DNA from 4 places in the Paenibacillus xylanexedens genome. Region 1 is predicted to be linked to each of the others. Evidence: predicted binding sites of a transcription regulator. Region 1 holds the regulator's gene; each other region holds the start of a gene.
The links. The regulator LexA, encoded in region 1, represses DNA repair genes until DNA is damaged. The targets are predictions, from matches to a motif close to CGAACATATGTTCG.
Positions count from the first base shown of each region.

Region 2: a site for LexA is predicted at 3,551-3,564, ahead of addB (helicase-exonuclease AddAB subunit AddB). Genes of this name have one in related genera too.
Region 3: a site for LexA is predicted at 4,143-4,156, ahead of BS614_RS20055 (DNA polymerase IV). Genes of this name have one in related genera too.
Region 4: a site for LexA is predicted at 3,822-3,835, ahead of BS614_RS23370 (YhjD family protein). Genes of this name have one in related genera too.

Region 1 covers NZ_CP018620.1:4,896,623-4,901,662, forward strand. Annotated here, with positions in the region: gene BS614_RS21370 (ABC transporter permease) at 1-119, opposite strand, end outside; gene BS614_RS21375 (HAD family hydrolase) at 709-1,500, opposite strand; gene BS614_RS21380 (hypothetical protein) at 1,529-2,038, opposite strand; gene BS614_RS21385 (DUF896 domain-containing protein) at 2,165-2,374, opposite strand; gene BS614_RS21390 (LysM peptidoglycan-binding domain-containing protein) at 2,470-2,847, opposite strand; gene lexA (transcriptional repressor LexA) at 3,145-3,771, shown strand; gene BS614_RS21400 (aldehyde dehydrogenase) at 3,877-5,040, opposite strand, start outside.
Region 2 covers NZ_CP018620.1:5,668,621-5,673,660, forward strand. Annotated here, with positions in the region: gene addB (helicase-exonuclease AddAB subunit AddB) at 1-3,486, opposite strand, end outside; gene BS614_RS24830 (class I SAM-dependent rRNA methyltransferase) at 3,687-5,040, opposite strand, start outside.
Region 3 covers NZ_CP018620.1:4,582,456-4,587,495, reverse strand. Annotated here, with positions in the region: gene BS614_RS20080 (ester cyclase) at 196-615, opposite strand; gene BS614_RS31980 (winged helix-turn-helix transcriptional regulator) at 920-1,030, shown strand; gene BS614_RS20070 (SPL family radical SAM protein) at 1,162-1,995, opposite strand; gene BS614_RS20065 (YhjD family protein) at 2,139-2,477, opposite strand; gene BS614_RS20060 (YolD-like family protein) at 2,509-2,856, opposite strand; gene BS614_RS20055 (DNA polymerase IV) at 2,853-4,070, opposite strand; gene loaP (antiterminator LoaP) at 4,453-4,980, opposite strand.
Region 4 covers NZ_CP018620.1:5,346,531-5,351,570, forward strand. Annotated here, with positions in the region: gene BS614_RS23365 (S-layer homology domain-containing protein) at 1-3,422, opposite strand, end outside; gene BS614_RS23370 (YhjD family protein) at 3,875-4,264, shown strand; gene cysK (cysteine synthase A) at 4,398-5,040, shown strand, end outside.

The DNA.
Region 1 (5,040 bases):
CCATATTTGAAAATAAGGAGATAAATGATGGGAAGGATTAATAGTGAATACAGCTGCCAGTCTTTGCGGAACAAAGTTGCTGCCGTTCGTAATCTGCTCTCTTTACGTAAAGATGTCATGGTTAACGTTGTTTTAGCGGTTTCCGACTCCATGTGTTTTCACTCCGATCCAGGACTTGATAAGTAAGAGTAATTCATGTACAGTTCCCATCGTTTCTCCTCTTGTAGAAGACAACAACTCCTTTAACTTCACCCCCACTACCAAATAGATAATTTCTAAATGTAAGCGATATCAATTTGATGTATTATGTAGAATCACACAATCCAAGGTGCTTCACATCATTCATTAGCACTTACTAAGTGGTGTGATTGCCAAAACGGAAGAAGATACTCTAAAATATTAAGCGCTTACAATTAATCGAAAATAATAAGCAATAACTCCCTGCTTCCATTTAATGAAGTAAGTCAAAAAGAAATTGCTTTATGACAATCTAAATACTAGTCATACTAGTATGTTAGTTATATTCTAATCCAGCTTCCCCCTAATTTCAATAACTTTTAGCAAAAAAAAGTGGAGATCTCTTTTAACAAGGTAATTTACTCAACAAGCTCAAATAAAAAACATTGGTAACTTCAAGAACGACATCATCGTTCATTGAAGCTTCCAATGTTTCAGGGTGCTGAGGAAAGATGTTATAACTGATTCCGCTTAGAAATTAGCAATAAGCTGATTTAATTCCGATAAATGTGTTATTTCATGGTCTGGCGCATACGCTTCATTGTTGGTCTTATGCTCACGGTTAATCCATACGGATTGGATGCCAGATGATAAAGCACCACGAATATCAGTCGTTAACTTGTCTCCAACCATCATGCTCTCTTCGGGTTTAACATCCAGTTTACTCAAAGCATGTTCAAATATCGACGGATCTGGTTTTCCTTTTCCGAAGTTACCCGAGATAATAATCTCATCAAAGAAAGGCGTCAATTCAGGTACACCATCCAACTTCTCTTGTTGCAAAGCAGGACAACCGTTCGTTAACAACAACAGTTTGTACTTGCCTTGTAACTGACGCAAGGTATCCATCGTTTCTTCGTATACATGTGGTCTGGATCTCCGTTCTACTCCAAACTGCGCAGCCAGTTGTTCAGCAAGATCTTCCCGATCTATACCCAACTTCAACAAGCCACGACGCCAGGATTCTTTACGGTATACTGGAGCAAGCTGTTCCAACTGACGGAACTCAGGTTGATCCCCACCAGTAAAGTTAGCCCATAGGCCTTCAAACGGATTGATTCCAATCATTTTGGTAAAAGGAAAGGTTTCATATGATTCATACAGTCCACGTGCCTCATTACGAACAGCTTCTTCAAGTTCTTCTGGTTTGACCCCAGTCTCTTGCGCTGCGATTAGACAAGTCTCATGAAAAGCTTCTCGAACACTACGCTCATCCCATAATAAAGTATCATCTAGGTCGAACAAAATCGCTTTTAACGCCATTCCGATCATCTACCCCTTTATGCAATAATTACTTTTCGACGGTTTCCACGGTGATCTGGTGTGCTTTTGCAAACTTCAGCAAACGTTCTGCAATCGCATCTGTATCGTAACGGTTCAATAACTTGGTGAACACCCATCTTTTCCCGCGACTGTTATGTTCGATAACAACTGTACCTGGTTCAATTCTGAATTTGACGATATCGTCAACCCCAATTGAACGTTCACGATTACCCTTCGTCGTTATAATCCGATTACTGCTAATCTTGATGTATGGACGGCGAAGCATGAAGATGACTGCCAAAAATACGTAAAGCAGCATGGTCACCCAGTCCCAAGTTGTCATTGGAGCTTGCACAAGGAATGTGCTCATAAACAGATACAAAAAGGCGAGACCGATCAAAAATATTGGGAACAACAAGCTGCGTCCCTTAAAGACTTCTTCACCTGGTGTACCCGTGATTGGTTGACCACTTTTTTTGCGTTGCTGATTTAACTGCTTGGAATTTTTCTTAACCGTTCTCTCGAACGAACGCGACATGAGAATCCCCCTTATGTGTCTTTGTATCGGCTTACATAATTGCAAACCAACATTTCCCCCTATAAATTGCACACTCAAAATAACAGGAAAAAACCTAAATATCATATATGATATCATTAGGTTTCGTTAGTGTTTGAGTTTGCCTTGGTGGCCTTTGTCATTCTCATCATCAACAATCTCAATGGTATCCAGTTGTTGTCTGAAATTACTGCGAATATTGCTCAAATAAATCTCTCTTAGCTCGGCACGTTCAGCAAGTTCTTCCTCCGACAATCCAGTGGACTTTTGCTTACGAGCCAATTCGTTAATGCGTGCTACCAGACTATCTATATCCAAGCTTGTCCCCTCCAAAAATACAAAGTCATATTAACTTTGCCATTATAAAGGCTGCTTGTCAAGCTGACACGCGCTAACACTCATTGATGTGCATTTTATTTTGCAAATTGCGGCAGAGCTAGTACTTGTCCCACTTGGATGGAAGTTGTATGAAGTTGATTCACTTTCTTAATTGCTTCTATATAAATACGTGTATCCATATTCGTCGGTTTATGTTCCAAAGAAATACTCCATAATGTTTCCCCTTGTGAAACAGCTATCTTTCCTCCAGGCAGAACATCATTCTCATTGCCGGCAAATACAGTTAAAACGGTGCTGCATCCAATAAATATAATCATAGAGGTAATGGCTACCTTTAACATCCATGAAGAAATCTTGAAACGCGCTAAAACCTTCTTGTAGTTCCCTATGTTAGACTTCACCAGTTCCGAATTCATTGGTTCATAAATGCTTTGATAAGTAGAATATCTCATTAAATACCCGCCTCCAAACGTTTGTTCCTATCTGTTGAAATCAATATAACACGAACACTTGTTTTGTTCAATAGATTTTTTAGAACAATTGTTCGCTTTTTTTTAGAAGGAGCAATATCTTATTTCAAGTACTTTTGCAAAACATTTGCAGTATTATGCTCTGACTTTTGGACAATTTCTATTCTATAAGTTAAAAAACACTGATTTAATGCTATTTTATTTAGAACTTATGTTTGTACGAACGGAGGTTCTATGTTATAATTTTCCCAAACGTTACTAAAATGGGGTTGATACGGTATGTCGAAGATATCCAGCAGGCAGCAGGCTATTCTGGAGTTTATACGAAATGAAGTCCGGTTGAAGGGGTATCCTCCTTCCGTACGGGAAATTGGTGAAGCGGTTGGACTGGCTTCCAGCTCAACAGTACATGGACATTTGGATCGTTTGGAGAAAAAAGGTTTGATCCGACGCGACCCTACCAAGCCAAGAGCCATTGAGCTTTTGAGCCAGGAAGAGTCTGAGCATTCTCATCAATTTGCTCATAGCGTTGCACGTATTCCTGTCGTTGGTAAGGTTACAGCCGGGGTTCCAATCACTGCAACCGAGAACATTGAAGACTACTTCCCCCTTCCTACACATTATGTAGGCGAACAGAAAGTGTTTATGCTTTCAGTAGTGGGAGATAGTATGGTGGAAGCTGGAATCGTTAATGGAGATTACGTTATTGTCCGTCAACAGCAAACTGCTGATAACGGTGATATCGTCGTTGCAATGACTGAAGACGATGAAGCTACAGTGAAAACGTTCTATAAAGAGAAAGATCATATTCGCCTTCAACCGGAGAATGCGACCTTCGAACCTTTACGTTTGAAACATGTTAGTATTCTGGGTAAAGTCATTGGCCTTTTCCGAGATATTCATTAATATTTAACTTGAGTAACAAAACTAGATGTAATGAAATACGAAAGAGGTTGTCCTGATCAACAGGACAACCTCTTTTTTTCATGTTTATGTTATTTTTCCGGCTAATTATTCACTGCGTTTCAGAACACTCTTGTGATGCGAGAACACATCAAAGCTCTGTTGTCCGTGATATGAGCCCATACCGCTCTCTCCTACACCACCAAACGGGAGATAGTGTGAAGTCATATGAGAAAGTGTGTCATTAATACATCCACCACCGAAGGATACTTGATTCAGAACCTGATCCTGCAGTTGCTCATCCTGTGTGAAGAGATATAGCGCCAATGGTTTTGGCCGGCGAACAATCTCATCCAGCATAGGATTCAGGTCACTGTACGTAAATACAGGAAGAATCGGACCGAAGATCTCTTCTTGCATGACAGCTGATTCCCAGTTCACATCTCCGATTACCGTCGGCTCAATAAGCAACTGCTCACGTACAGAACGCCCACCAATCAGCGTTTTGCCATCTGTGAGGAATTTCGACAACCGATCAAAGTTACGCGCGTTGACAATATGCGGGAAATCAGCGTTCTGTAACACATCATCCCCAAATTTATCTTTGATCTCTGCGCCAATCAGATTGATCAATTCATCATGAACTTGTTCATGCACAAGCAAGTAATCCGGAGCAACGCATGTTTGCCCTGCATTCAGGAACTTTCCACGAACAATACGCTGGGCCACCAGCTTCAGTTCTGCATCGTTATGGACAATAGCAGGACTCTTGCCCCCTAGCTCCAGGGTTACAGGAGTCAAATGCTCCGCAGCTGCCTTCATAACAATGCGACCAACACCTGTGCTTCCTGTGAAGAAAATATAATCAAACTTCTCTTTCAACAATGCTGTACTGGCTTCAACTTCCCCTTCCATAACGGCGATATACTCCTGAGGGAAGATCTCCTGAATCAGATCATATGTCAGACGAGATACCGCTGGTGTTAATTCAGAAGGCTTGATAACTGCACAGTTACCGGCTGCAATTGCTCCAATCAGTGGACCAAAGGCCAGTTGGAAAGGATAGTTCCAAGGTGCAATAATAAGAGCCACTCCGTACGGTTCAGGGTAAATGGTGCTCACCCCATCCGGCATAGCCGGATTAGTTGGGACTTGTTTTGGTGCAGCCCATTCCTGCAGATGTTCTAATGCAAAATCCAGTTCACCCAAAACAATGCGAATCTCGGAACCGTAAGCTTCCGCCTCAGATTTGTTCAGATCTGCCCGAAGTGC
Region 2 (5,040 bases), 770 kb from region 1:
CTTGGTGTGAGATAACATATCCCAGATTTGCTGTTTGCCCGGTTTGGACAACAGGTTATATTCATTTCCTTCTATATTCTCATCAAACTGACAAACAGGCTTATACGGACAGAACGTGCACGCCACTTCCTGCTGAATACGATAAGGCTCAATGGCCACATCTCCATCCGTAATCCGGGTACCAATCTCACGGATATTACTGCGAACCGAAGCAAGCAGCGTATCCCATTGCTCTGGTGTGGCTACAGCGGCACTGCTATAAAAGCTTCCGTCCGCCTTAAGGGCAACTGGAATAATAGCTGAATACCCCTTGTCCAGGGTGTTGTCCATTTGAGCGATTGCGTCCCGATCCGCCAGCAGCAAACCTTTCATTTTGAACCGTTTCAGCAGTTCTTGTCCTGCCTGCTCTGATGTCATGCCGTTTGCAGATTGCAACAGCGGGTTATGCACATGGAAATACAACGTTCCTCCCGGCATCGCCGTTTCTCCAAGCCATTCCTCGGCAGCACTAAGCAGCACCTCCAAATAGGTGAGCATCTGTAATGACAAACCATAGTAAACTTCATGTAACTTGAGGTCCGTCTGGCTTGATTTATAGTCAATGACACGTAAGAGCAGACCATTCTCTCCTTCTGCCACATCCACACGGTCAATCCGACCCACGATCTCCATCACACAGCCGTTTTCCAGTTCAAAACGTAATGGCGGCAGTGTTTTATCCGGTCCAAAATCAAGCTCCAGCCCAATCGGTTCAAAACTTCCACGTCTGGACTGTTCACCAAGAATAACGGATGCCCGGCTAACAATGTCCTTCAATTTGCGGAAAATATAACCGTATCGCTTGGTGCTTAGCAAAATCTCCCCTTGCAGTTGTGGTGCAATCTGCTCCACGGTTTGCTCGGCTTCCTTACGGCATTGGTCTGGAGTCAAGCTGCCCCAACTACGATTTTCTTCACGCAATCGCATAGCCAGCTGGCTTAGTGCAGCATGAAACAGCTGTCCGATATCAGGAGCCTGAAGGCGGTACAATTGCCGTTCTTTGAGACGCAACCCGTGCGAAGCAAAATGGGAGAACGGACAAGCAACGAACCGCTCCATTCGCGAGACACTCGTCCTCACCTCTGTACCATACAGTCTGCGACTGGTAGCTGTACGTAGTGGTAATGCTCTATTACGATAAAAGATCGATCCCATCAACCGCTCCAGCTGAGGTCTGCTTGTCTCCCGAGATACATGCCAATTGTAGACCGCCCACCACATTTCAGGGATGTCTTCTCCACGGCGCCATTTGCGCAATTGTCCAATGAGCGTAGACAGACTCTGACCTGGATGGGTGACATAGGACCAATGCGTTTCTTCAGAGTTCGCAACCGGTGGTTGAGCGAGCAATGGCTGTTCTTGTAGTCCAAACATTTTCCGTACATGGCGGACAATCTCGGAAGGAAGCAGTGTTTTCCCCTCATCATCAGCAACCGGGTAACTCAGCCACAACTGGCTGCTTGCCGCTGTAAGTGCCGTATAGATCAGAAAACGTTCATCCAGCATCTGCCTTGTTGCACCTGGTCCAAGTGCCACGCCTCTTTCCGTCAGTAACGATCTCTCCAGTTCCGTTAATACGCCATCATCCTGAGGTACGGCGGGTAATTCACCATCAACGGCGCCAAGGATAAATACGTATTTGATGTCCTGAAGGCGTGTACGGTCCATAGAACCCATCAAAACCTGATCAAGTGCTGGTGGTACCAGACCCAGCTTCAGTTCCGTCAATCCGGTCTCAATCATCCCGGCAAACAGCGTGATATCCAGCCGTTCATTCCCCATCATATCGACCATCTGATCCAATAAATCCAGCACAGCTCCCCACATCTGCCGATGTTCTCTCGAACGTTCGGGGTCACCCTGAGCTTTAGCTTCAGCAGACATATGTTCCAACTTCCATGGGATCTCAGCATCTTCCAGTAGTCTGTATAGTGCCTCGCATTGGGCTTTGGCTGTCTTTGCCTTTTTCATTCGTTTCTCAAAAACACCCAAAGAATCTGTAATGACCGTTCGGCAGCTCTCCATTAAAGAAAGCATCTGGTCCCGTCCTCGACTACGGCCATCCTGACCGTTGTCTTCGAGCGACAGGCTTGGTACATACTTCCACGGTTTGCCGTCAGTCCAGCGATACCCGTGAATACCACAAGCCAGTACATAATTCTCAAGCTGGTCCATATCTTCACGAGTGATGGAACCATCACGCGGAAGTAGCAGATCCGTTTTGACACAGCGAAATACATCCTCGTAACGCCAATGTCGACGAACAATGTCGAGTGCAGAACGGATAAACTCGGATAATGGATGATGAAGTTCATTTCTTCTGCGGTCCAGAAAGACGGGTACGTCATAATCCCTGAATAGAGGTTCAGCTATATCAGCGTAGGTATCCAACTGACGAACAAGTACCGCCATATCCCGATAACGCGCACCTTCGTTTTGTGCCAGGCGCCGCATCTCACGCAGTGCTCCCTCCATCTCAGCTCGTCGGTTTTCCGCTGCAACCAGTCGGATTCCGGAATCAAGGCCTTCACTTTTCCAACGAATTCGACGGTCGAAACCAGCCTCCAGATGAGCAAGTCCCGGGCGATCCTTGTATCTCGGTGGAATCTCCGAATCTAGCACGGTTATATCGCTCGGTACACCCAGTTCGTCAGCCATCCCTTTCAGGCGCGCATAGGCACTTGCCGTAGGATAAAACAGTTCCAGTTCTCCAGGCAGTGCGCCGTGATCATAAGGACGATCCAATGTCAGTGCAATCGTCACGGAAGAGGACTGCAACATCAGCCGACCGACCACACTCATCTCCTGTGGTGTGAATCCCTGAAAACCATCAATCCAGATCTGGGCATCCTGCAGCAATGCACTTTCCGACAAACGATCTGTCAGCTCGGTCAACGTGTCTTCATCATCAATATATAAATTGGTCAATTCCTGTTCATAGTCACGATATATCAGATTCAAGTCATGTAGCTTATCTTCCAGAATTGGCGAAGAGGATGAAGTATTCCATCCAGACAGCCCTTCTTCCAGCAATGATGGATCAACTTCATAACGTTTAAATTCACTATATAAATCATTTAATTCGCCTATAAAACCCAGCTGGCTACCGGATGCACCAAACAGCTTTAATTCTTCCTTACGGCGCTGGATTACTTTGTAAAGCAGCATTTTTTTGCCTTCGGCTCCGATCGGAATACGAGCAGAACCACCTGCTTCTTGCATTACACGATAGGCTAAACGGCGAAAGCCGAGCACTTCTGCACGCATGGTACCTTTAATTGCTCCAGAAGACACCAATGCCTGCTCTGTTCGAAAAGAACTCTGTTCGGGAACGAGTAAAATCAAAGGTTTACCTTGCGGTTCTTGTTGAAGCAGGGTTGTAATTTCCCGGGTAATCAGCGAGCTTTTTCCGCTGCCTGCCCGGCCAATAACAAAACGAACGGACATGTCTAATCCTCCAAACCACACGTACAAGATTTTAATTCCCAGTATAACATATCTGACTTGGTTCGGAACATACGTTTGCCACTATCCGGTAAAACCGGAGATCATCTCCGTTAACACAGCAAAACAGCAAAAAGCCCGCAGTTGTTCACACTGTGGACTTTTGACTTGATCTATACTTGATTGGAACGGAAATCATACAATTAATTCTTTTTACTGCGCACTTCGAAAATAGCAAATTTCAGGTAATGTCCTTCATCCACGCCCAAAATTTGCGGGTGATCCTTACCGGCTGCTTTCCAGTCGATCAGACGAAGCACTTTGCCTGCATCTTCTGCTGCATCCGCAATCGTATCCAGGAAGAGGTCTGGACGCATATGATACGAACAGCTTGCTGTTACCAAATATCCGCCCTCATTGACCAGTTTCATTCCTTGCAGGTTGATATCCTTATATCCACGGCATGCACCTTTGACTGCTGATTTTGTTTTGGCAAACGCCGGGGGATCGAGGATAACGACATCGAATGTTTTACCGCCAGCTGTAAGCGCCTTGGATGTATCTACTTTTTGTTCGCCAGCACGCGCACGTGCAGTACGTTCATCCAGTCCTTTCACTTGTTCACGCAAGTACTGGAATGCGTCAGCAACTACAAATTCGACCCGGTCGGTAAAACCGTTCAGCTCCACATTTGTTCGTGCACTCTCAATGGCATGCTCCGAAATATCAAGACAAGTCACTTTTTTAGCTCCATACTTGCAAGCATTCAACGTAAAGCTGCCCGTGTGTGAGAAACACTCCAGTACAGTAGCACCGTCCCAATAAGGGAATGTAACTACCTTACCGCTTTTATTCACAGGCAAGAGCTGCTCTGTGCCATCCTGCTCGGTCGTTTGAAGTGTAATTCCACTCTTGTAGCCCCAACCTTTCATGAGCGGTTCTATGGCTGCACGATTCTCACGTTGGTCGAAGAAGTAACCTGTTTTCTGTCCTTCCACGATATCCACTTTAATGAGAAGTCCATTCTCTGTAACGGTGACATGTCGTGGGCACTCTCCGTACAGCGGACCTTTGGTCTGCTCCAAACCTTCGAGTTCACGAATTGAGACATCACTGCGCTCATATATGCCTTCCGGCTGCATTACTTCAATGAGTGCCTGTACAATCGCTTCACGGCAACGATCCATGCCAAGTGTAAGCAACTGTACAACGAGGATGCTGCCGAATCGATCAACGATCAATCCTGGCAGAAAATCAGCTTCTCCGTAAACGAGACGGTATGCCTCTCCATCCTGGATAAAACGTTCCCGATGACGCAAGCAATCGCGGAAACGTGCTGCAAAGAACGCGGTGTCCATCTGTTCGGACTCCAACGGTTGATAAGCTACAACCCTTACAGTGATCTGAGATGCAGGATTGTAATATCCTGTCGCCAGATAGCGACCTTGATGATTCAATACATTGACCAGATCTCCCGGCTCAGGGTTTCCGTCAACAGAGGCAATTTCATTGTTAAATATCCATGGATGTGCATGTTCAAGCCGCTTTTTGCGACTG
Region 3 (5,040 bases), 310 kb from region 1:
CCAAACTCCATGTTGTAGCTTAGAATGTGATGAATCTTCACCGTGCCGGGGATATTCTTGTAGGGACGGTAGATTATATATTCCTAATTGTAAATCACTAAGAAGAGGGATTGCAAAATGCAGTCCCTCTTCGACTTTAATCTATTTATCCAACTCTTAATTTTTTGGAACGATGCCCAGATCGAGGAGATGTAATTATGCTTTTGGAATTGCCCCTATTTGTTGAAGCAAGCCGAGCATATCGGGTTGACCATACTCTTCAATAATTTGGCCATTGGAGATCCGATAAAAATTCATTGCATTTACTTCGATTTTTTTGCTCGTTGGTGGAAACCCGAGAAACTCTCCGTCTTGTGTGCCCTTCATGACAAAATGAGCTGCTATTAGATCCTCTTCTGCTACCAGCTCCTTAACAGTCCATTGTATATCGGAAAAACCAGATCTCATCATATGAATTATGGAGAGATAACCACTTGGACCATTCATTGGTTCTTTTTGCATAGGTACATAAAAAACAGCATCTGGAGAAATCAATTCTTCAGCAAGTTCCTTGCTTGCCGTATTAATGAAGTTCGTGAAACGATACATCAATTGTTTGTTTTCTGTAATCGTCATATTTAAACCCCTTTCTATTTTCGTGAGCATATGCCTTCACTTAAATTTTATCTCTACTTTAGATAATTGGTAAGTAGGCACCTTTTTGTTATATAGGAACCTAATAGTAACTATTGGAGGCGATAATGTAGTGATTTCAAAAAAGAGTTGCCGTTTTGTCCCGTCGCAATAATATTTGGATTTATAGGTAAAAAGTGAAAGTTATTGGTTATGAGGGATCTTTTGAGGGAACTCAACGATTCGGAGAACTTCGTAAAAGTATCCCGAGATCAGTCAAAAGGTTCACAATGAAAATTTACGTTCAATGGAAGTGGATGGAATTGTCATTCGTACTGTTTTTGCAGAAGTCCCTCCGAGAGTCGAATACAACTTAAGTGATTTAGGAAATTCACTGAAGCCAATTATATTCTCTTAAGTCAATGGAGGACTCATGCGGCCTCCATTGAGTCGTAAGGGAAAGTTGATCTTCCAACACTATTTTGCAATATTTCTATTGCAGGAAGAAAAAACGGACAAGATCCTCATAAAATGAATGGCTAGTTAAAATTAAAATGGATATGCGCTGTTTTTAGATACATGAATTATTTCAGATGGAAACCTTGCCTTAAAATATTTTTCCACTTTAAGATGAATGCTTTTCTCATACCATCTGTCCCAGCCGTTCACATCAAATAATTGTGGCATCCCTAACCGCTCAGATCTCATCCCCATTTGACCATCACCAATCAGTAGCGTATCAATCCAAATTCGATCAGTTATGCCTTGTAACATGTTAGCGAAATTAGGTGAAAAAGGTAGCACAGGGGAGATAGATACTTGTGTGTGTATCCCTGCATCATTTATCTTTTTTAAGGCTTTAACTCTTAAATCTATTCCAGGAGCATAGGGCGAAAAAATTCGTTTCACGTCTTCGCGATCTGTCTCGATTGTCATTGAAACCAGAATTCGACATTTTTCCTTTAATTTCAGCAGTATATCAAGGTCTCTGGCAACCAGCAGGCTTCTAGTTTGAATTTGAAGTGAATCCGGTGGGTTTTTATCCATTGCTTCCAATAGGCTTCTTGTAATGTTTGCCTTCTGCTCTACAGGTTGATAAGGATCTGTAGCTGATGACATGAATATACTTATGGGTTTATTTTTACGTCTTAGAAGAGAGACTTCCCTTAGATAGTTTTCTGCTGCATTATTCTTGACATCCACCCACGATCCCCAAGGAATATCCTTAAACTTTTGAATAGGCATTTCTCTGACGTAACAGTATTCGCAAGCAAATGCACAACCCGTATAGGGATTTAGTGAATGAGTAAAACCAATATCTAGATAACCTTTTACTTCACTTAATATTTTCTTAGACACAATGTCTTTGATTTCAATTGGCATGACGCTACCATCTCCTCAATTACTTTTATGCCGACTTCTCCTCTTGCGTTTTATCTTAAAATTTCTCATGCTACTTGAAAAGTAGGCACCTTTTTATTAGATAGGTTTGCCGCATCCATGAGTTAGACTCTTATTTTCTATGTTCATGTGGACAATTCTGTGATATCAACGTTCATATGTTCGGTAAGCATTAAGGTTACATCCACTTTCACTTTGCTCCATAATAATGTCATTTTATGAATGTAACCTCTCACCGAATAATCTACCGTTAAACTCAGCTCAGATCTCACTTCATCTATGATTTTAATATGATGTTCCTTTAGCCATTGTTTCGATTTGTACATTTCTAAAGCAATTTTCTTTTGGGTACCGTCCAAGTAGTCAACATACACAGATTTCATTTTGAAGTTTGAAGCGTATATTTTATGCTTATCTACCTCCAGAGCACCTAAAAGATAAGGGAGCTCTACCACTCTCTTCACGAGTGAAATTTCCTCGAAAGTCTGTCGCACTTTACACGCCTCCTTCTTCCAATTTTACAGCGACCAATTGATCAAAATCGACCCATTCAAATCCATTCTCCAATTCAATTTTGATTTTCTTTCCGAAGGTACTGACTGAAGTGACGATCCCGTGTATATACCGATTGCCCCACTCATGAAACACTTCAAAGGTGGCTTGCAACGTATAATTGAGCGACATGTCTATATGTTGAGCAATAATCTCCCACTCATCTTCATGGATCAGCGGTTTCGCTTGATAATGAATTTGAGTACGATGCTGTATAATTCGTTCTTTATGTTGTGGAAGCATCATGCGGCTCGATTCCCATAATCCATTGGCCTCCAGTTTTTTGCTCATTTATAATGCCCCCCGATTTTAGATGCCCTATCTATCGCTTGACCGGCAGCCGTAATGGAGCTCGCTCGTAGAATGGCAATGTCGCCAAATCGATCCTTAATGTCGTCCATCACCTGATCAATGGCTCGTTTCTGCTCTTGATCATCAAAAAAAGATAGTTGATATGTATCCGCGTTGGATAATTGAGACAGGGATACGCCTACACGGCGCACAGGTTGCCCATCCCAGTATTGATGAAATATGCGTTTGGCTATCTTGCATACATCAACGGTTATGTTTGTAGGATCAGACAGTTTAACCTGCCTGTGAAAACCAGTGGGGTGGTCAAAATCCGCTCCAGACACACTTACGGATATGACACTACCCATCAGTCCCTTTTTACGGGCTCTTCTGCATACTTCAGTGCAGATATCGAGAACAACCATTTCGATCTCCCAAGCCTCTGTGAAATCTCTAGGCAGGGTCATTCCGTTTCCGATATCTTTTTGTGTACTGTGCGTGTTGACGGTTACTGGCGAATTGTCGATTCCATTTGCGACTCGCCAGATGACTTCTCCATTAACCCCCCACTTATTTCTTAGTTTAGAAAGAGGTGTATTTGCTAAGTCTCTAATGGTTCGGATGCCCATCTTCCACAGATGTTTTTCCATTCTGGAGCCTATCCCCCACATATCGCGGATGGGCTTATCTCCAATGTGGAGGTGTAACTCCTCTTTTTTTAAGTGGAAAATGCCCCCCTCTGCTTTTTTAGCGATCATATCGCAGCATAATTTACTGATGATTTTGTTTTCACCAATGCCAGCTCTCGCGTAAACGCCTGTTTCATTATAGATTTTGTCTTGAATTTGCTTGGCCAAATCGACTGGATCATTACCGAATAGATGCATAGACCCTGTAAAATCAGCGAATAATTCGTCTATACTGTACGGTTCGACCAGATCGGTGAACTCCTCAATAATGGACATGATTTGAGTGGATACTTCGATGTATTCTTGCATGTGTGGTCTCACAATGATCAGTTCAGGGCACTTCTGAAGAGACTGCCAAAGTGGTTCCGCGGTAGATACACCCTTCGCTTTGGCTAGTGGACAAGCGGCAAGAATAATTCCAGAACGTCTTGCGGGGTCTCCAGCGACAGCTAATGGTCTATTTTTGTATTGAGGCATTTTTACCTTTTCAACTGAAGCATAAAAGCTCTGCATATCAATGAGCATAATGGTTCGTTGCTTAGTCAACACTGAAATCACTCCTGTACATTTAAGAACGTATGTTTGTATATTATAAACCGAACGTATGTTCTTTATGCAAGAGGTAAATATTTATATTAGGCTACTACTTCTCTACGATATACATTTATCAAATCGACAATAAAACCATGTTCTTGCCCATTCCGGCAATCTGTACATGTTCTTGTCCCCCTGACATTTCACATACCATATTCTTGTCAATAAATCAAAAAAACCGTTGATCATGTATCAGATCAACGGTTTCAAAAATATACTTTATTATGCCTCAACTGTTTAGCATTCCATTGAGGGACACCGATTTCCTTACTCCTCTTCCCTGCAATCTCCTACCAATGCTCATCCAGTTAACTCAAGCAAGTAAGACATTGATGCCAACATCGATCAATTTGACCTCGTTCAGCAACTGCACCTCAATTTTGGCCCTTGACTTGCGTTTATCAATTTTCCGTATCATCGCTTCTTTGCCGAGGAGTGGTCCGGACGTTACTTTGATTTGGTTCCCGCCGAGAATGATATCCGAGTATCCCATTGTTCCGTTGACACCGCATAGCTGGATGAGCCAGTCCATCTGTTCTTTGGGAATCGGAGTGAAAAAATTGGCAGCCTGATCATGCTTGTGAATGCCGCCATTGACCATATACAAAATATATGGCGTTTTTTTGATGTTGTAATATAAATCTTGAATCTGTCCGGTTTGGATAAAAATATAGCCTGGAAACAATACTTTGGTGCAATGACGAGTCTTTCCCTGCTTTCGTTCCGGAATCATTCGTTTGGGTACTAGACAACTCAAGTGCTGTAGCGCATAAAATCGATCCATAAAAAGTTTAATTTCTTCTTCTTTCCCACTCTGTACAAAAAAGCTGTACCAGTTCATAGATCCTCCCATGATCTTTTTTATGGACAAATCAAAACCCATTCATTATGTACTATTATA
Region 4 (5,040 bases), 450 kb from region 1:
GCGTCTGCGTAATCAGACCATTGCTGAACGTTCCCGGCAGACGCAGCTGGTTCCATTCCAGTCACTGTCATAGCGCGTGCAATGAGCGCCATCGCTTCCTGACGAGTAATCTGTGCCTGTGGACGGAATGTTCCATCTTCATATCCATCGATTAGGCCATAGCTAGCCGCCGTGGTCACAGCATCCGCGTACCATTCGTTTCCATTCACATCTTTGAAAGAGTTAACCCGTTCTCCAGGTTTTAATCCTAATCCACGTACCAGAATGGCAGCGAACTCTGCACGTGTAACTCCACGGTTTGGTTCAAATGTGGTGTCCGTGATTCCCTCGATAACCATACGTGAACCCATATCATTCACTTCTGTCTTGGCCCAGTGTTGGGCTACATCAGTGAAGGTATGCGGGTGCCAGATAACGGCATACACACTGTTGGTCAAGCTGTTAATCTGTGCATGGTACATCCCATTGACCTGTGTAATTTTTGTGGGTACATGGCGCACAGTTCCTTCTGCATCCACCACAACACCTGTGGTGATTTGGTTAGGATCAACGTTCGCTGCTAATACAATCGTACGCGATACATAACTATTGAACTTATCCACACTCACGGATTTGCCATCGAAGGTGGCTGTTACTTTGAAATCAACTGGTGATCCCAGAAGAGTATATCCATTTTGCTGAGCTGCTGATTGTGCTGTCTGTATGACAGCTTCTGTTGGCTGTGAAATTTCGATTCCCAGTTTGATGTTCTCCAAGGAATTGTCAGAATTCACACCCAGTTGCTGCGCGAGCTTCTCAATATTAACCTGCTGTGCAGGTAACGTGTAAGAGGCAATATCCGTTTGAAGCACCAATACGGCTTGTTTGTCAGCCATGAGTTTGACTGTCTGCCCTGTCAGTTCACCAATAACCAGATCTCCTTGGCCATTACCTGTCACAGGGATCGTCACAATAGCGTTGTTCCCCTCGGTTTGAAGTTTCTGTCCAATGAGAGCTGCGTCCACTGTAAGGGTTACAACTTTTCGCCCGTTCACTTCAGTAGTGGCTAAGCTTCCAGCGTTCTCGGCTTTACCGTTCACGAGCACCTTAGCACCTGTGGATGGTGGAGTTACGACGGGATTAGTCACTGGTGTACTTACACTGTTTCCACCAGAACTGGAACCCCCAGAGTTGCCAGATCCTCCACCGGAGTTTCCATTGCCACCTGATCCGCCTGAACTATCACTATTGCGCTTGATGTTCAGCGTATATGTTCTCTTGCTTACTCCATCCAATGCAGTCACTTCGATGGTAATTGTGTTCATACCACTGACTAATTGCACGACTGTACTGTTACCACTGACACCATTAATTTTCACTACGGCTCCAGTTTGATCCGGTTTAACGCTAATTTCAGTCGTGCTAACGGAACTACTGACTGTTGCTTCATAGACCTCTATGTCTGGATTGAAGTCCGGTGATAAAGTAATTAGAGGCAAAGTGATTCCACTTAGTTTGGCGTTACTGATATCAATGCGATTAAAGTTAAGCGTGTAGCTATTACTGCTGCCATCCTCTGCTTGAACATCGATAATTACAGGGTTTGAACCGTATACCAGATCCGTAACCGTGTATGTGTAAACACCATCTGTCACTGTTTCGTCTGTAGCCCCTGTTACATGTACAACTTGTCCTTCATTGGCTTTGCTCAAGGAGAAACTCACACTCATCACGTCAGATTCGAGATCTACGCGATAATCAAGCTCATCTACAGAGAAGTCCGGTGTCAGCTGCCCTGAACTTACCGTAAGGGTGGAGAGTGTTGCTGTAGATGACATCCATTTCGCATAAAGCGTAATATTCTGCGTCAGACTCATATTGAAGTCAAAAGCTTGAAGCAACTGGCTATCCTGATACCAGCCTGAGAACGTATATCCCGCTTTTTCCGGAGCATCAGGATTCACTGCCGAGCTATTGTAGTTCACCTTTTGATTGTCAATCTCGGTTCCACCGTTGGATTCAAAACTAATATTTACATACAGTGGTTGCCACTGTGCATAGAGCGTAACATCACTATCGTTCATGGAGAATGTATCTGCTGCGCTGTAGCTGATTCCGCTGCCGTCTGCCGCTGTATTCCATCCCGTGAACTGATAATCTTCTTTTTCAAGCGTTCCTGTGTTATCTGACACTGTAACTATAGCTTCTTTTTCATATTTCTGATTATCTACTGGAATGCTGCCCGAAGTCGCACCATTCGAATTGTAAGTCACCGAATGTTCCGTAGAAAGCGTCATGACAGTCATTTTATTATCTTTTGTGTTGTCTGCATAAGCAACATAAGGCATTCCGTTTGGACCAAAAGCAAGCGAAGTGTCGTTTATTTGACCTGCAGAGAACGGTTTACCACCAACCACAGTCCATTGACTTCCGTCAAGCTTCATCATTACACCCTGCGGTTCCATGCTAAAATTAACAAGATTTTTAAAAGCTGTATACGGAATACCTTGAGGGTCAAAAGCAAGTGACATACTATTTAGCCTTCCTGATGAGAATCCCTCATTCCCTACCACTTTCCACTCGCTGCCATTCAATTTCATTACGGTTGCTTTAAAAACTTTCGAACCATCTTCAAAAGCAACATAAGGCACATTATTCGGACCAAATGCAAGTGAAAGATATGATGCTGAGTCTGCTGTAAATGCTGCATTCCCTACATTTTTCCATGAACCATCTGCAAACTTCATTACAGTTGCTTTTCTACTCGTTGAATCTGTATATGCGAGATGAAGAATTCCCGCATTATCAAACACTATTGGAGATAATCCAGAAGCATTATTTGTTGTAAATCCGACTGGGCCAACATTTTCCCACTGATTTCCATTCAATCTTTTCACTGTAATCTTATTACTCACAGATTGATCACGGTACCCGACATAAGGGATATTATCAGGACTAAGTGCAATTGATACATAAACCGCTGCCGCAGCTGAAAAACCAGCACTACCTACAATCTCCCATTGTTCTCCGTTAAATTTCATAACTGTTGCTTTACTTCCATTATCACCATCCTGATAAGCCACGTATGGAGTATTATGGGAATCAAATACGAGCGATGATCTGTTATGTATCACGCCAGTAGAGAAACCGGCAGGCCCCACGGATTGCCATGCTCCAGAAACGTATTTTAGAACGGTTGCTTTTCCGCCATTGTTTCCATCCTTAAATACGGTGTACGGTGTACCTTCCCGATCAAAGACCAACGTAATATTCTCCGCCTGCCCTGATGTAATTCCGGCTCCACCCACATCTACCCATGTTCCACTCGCCGCATAGGCTCGTTCAACGCCCAACGCCCGAAACCCTGGAAATCCTCCAAATATTAAAGCAACCACAATTAACATCGTTATCACTTTTTTAGGCTGCAGTAAGCGCTTATTCATCACTATCATCCTTCCGTTCGTCCTTTTTTAGTGCGATACTCTATTTCATCCAGCTCGATCCCCGTCTAAACAACCTACATATCTAATTGAGAGCTAATCTACTACTTTGGTCTTGTTTTCATCAGACGTACATTCCATTGGAATATGTATTCTTGAATGTTAGAACTCCTTTCGATGTGGTTTTAAATTTTACAGATATTATAACGAGCTACTATAAACAAACTCTAAACACGGTGAGTAACGTCTCCTCCATGTTTTTCATTTCGATAATGTGAAATTGCCTATGTGCCTTATCTCATAAAGGTTTTCAAATGATTCAAACTGCCTTGAAGAGAGAATGTAAATATTTTCAGGTTGAAACCTGCATGGTTCAGGAATATGCTGACTATACTACAAACAGGAACATTTGTTCTTAATTAGAACGATATATTTATGGCTAAGGAAGTGACTATATGGCCTCCTCTTCCACTTCAGCCCCAACTCCTGCGGATGAAGATCATCGTCTGATCAAAGGGATGGTTGTGCGTACGCTTTTGCTGGATGTACTGGAACGGGATATTCGAACGCTGGATACGCTGCTTCTGAAAATGCCCGAGGTCTATATCCTGTCGCTCACCCGCATTCAGAATGAAGTACTTAAGGAGATGCTGGGACTGCGCAAACAGATGAGAACCCGTGGAGTAAAAGTTTTGGAGGAAACGCGGGGAAAGGATGGCATTGAAACCGTTTATTTGTGCAGGGGATACATGCAACGGTTCTATATGCTCTGGACATTTGCACGCAATGAGGTCAAAAAAGAGCTGAGTCACCATCTGCAGATGGATCTGACACAACAGGTTTGACAAATGAACGGGTTGACCATCGCTAGCTGTGTTCATTAAGATGGAGAAGAGATATCCAACCATTCCAATAAGTCATGAATTGATTCCAACCGGATATACTCTCAACGTCTTATCAATCAAGGAGCTGTACTTCATGGATTTGAATACACATTCGATTAAACAAACAACCGCACATACAGGTATTGCCGCAGATGTAACAGAACTGATCGGCCAGACACCTGCCGTTAAACTGAACAGACTGACAGGCAGCGACTCCGCTGACGTATATGTGAAACTGGAATACTTTAACCCGAGTGGCAGCGTCAAAGACCGTGCCGCCTATAACCTGATCGTTCAGGCTGAACTTGCGGGACACTTGCTCCCTGGTGCTACCATTATCGAACCAACCAGTGGCAATACAGGGATCGGTCTTGCGATGAATGCCGCCGCCAAAGGATATAAAGCCATTCTGATTATGCCGGACAATATGTCCAAGGAGCGCATCAACATTCTGAAAGCCTACGGCGCATATGTGGTGCTCACTCCCGCTGCGGAGCGGATGCCTGGTGCGATTCGCAAAGCGAAAGAACTTCAGGCAGACATTCCAGGAAGTTTCATTCCGCAGCAATTCGAGAACCAGGCAAACCCGGACATTCACCGGATCACGACGGCTCCCGAGATTATGCAACAGATGGATGGCAGGCTGGACGCCTTCATCGCTACGGCGGGAACTGGCGGAACCATTACCGGGACGGGAGAAGAACTGCGCAAGCAGTTACCCGATATCCGCATCTATG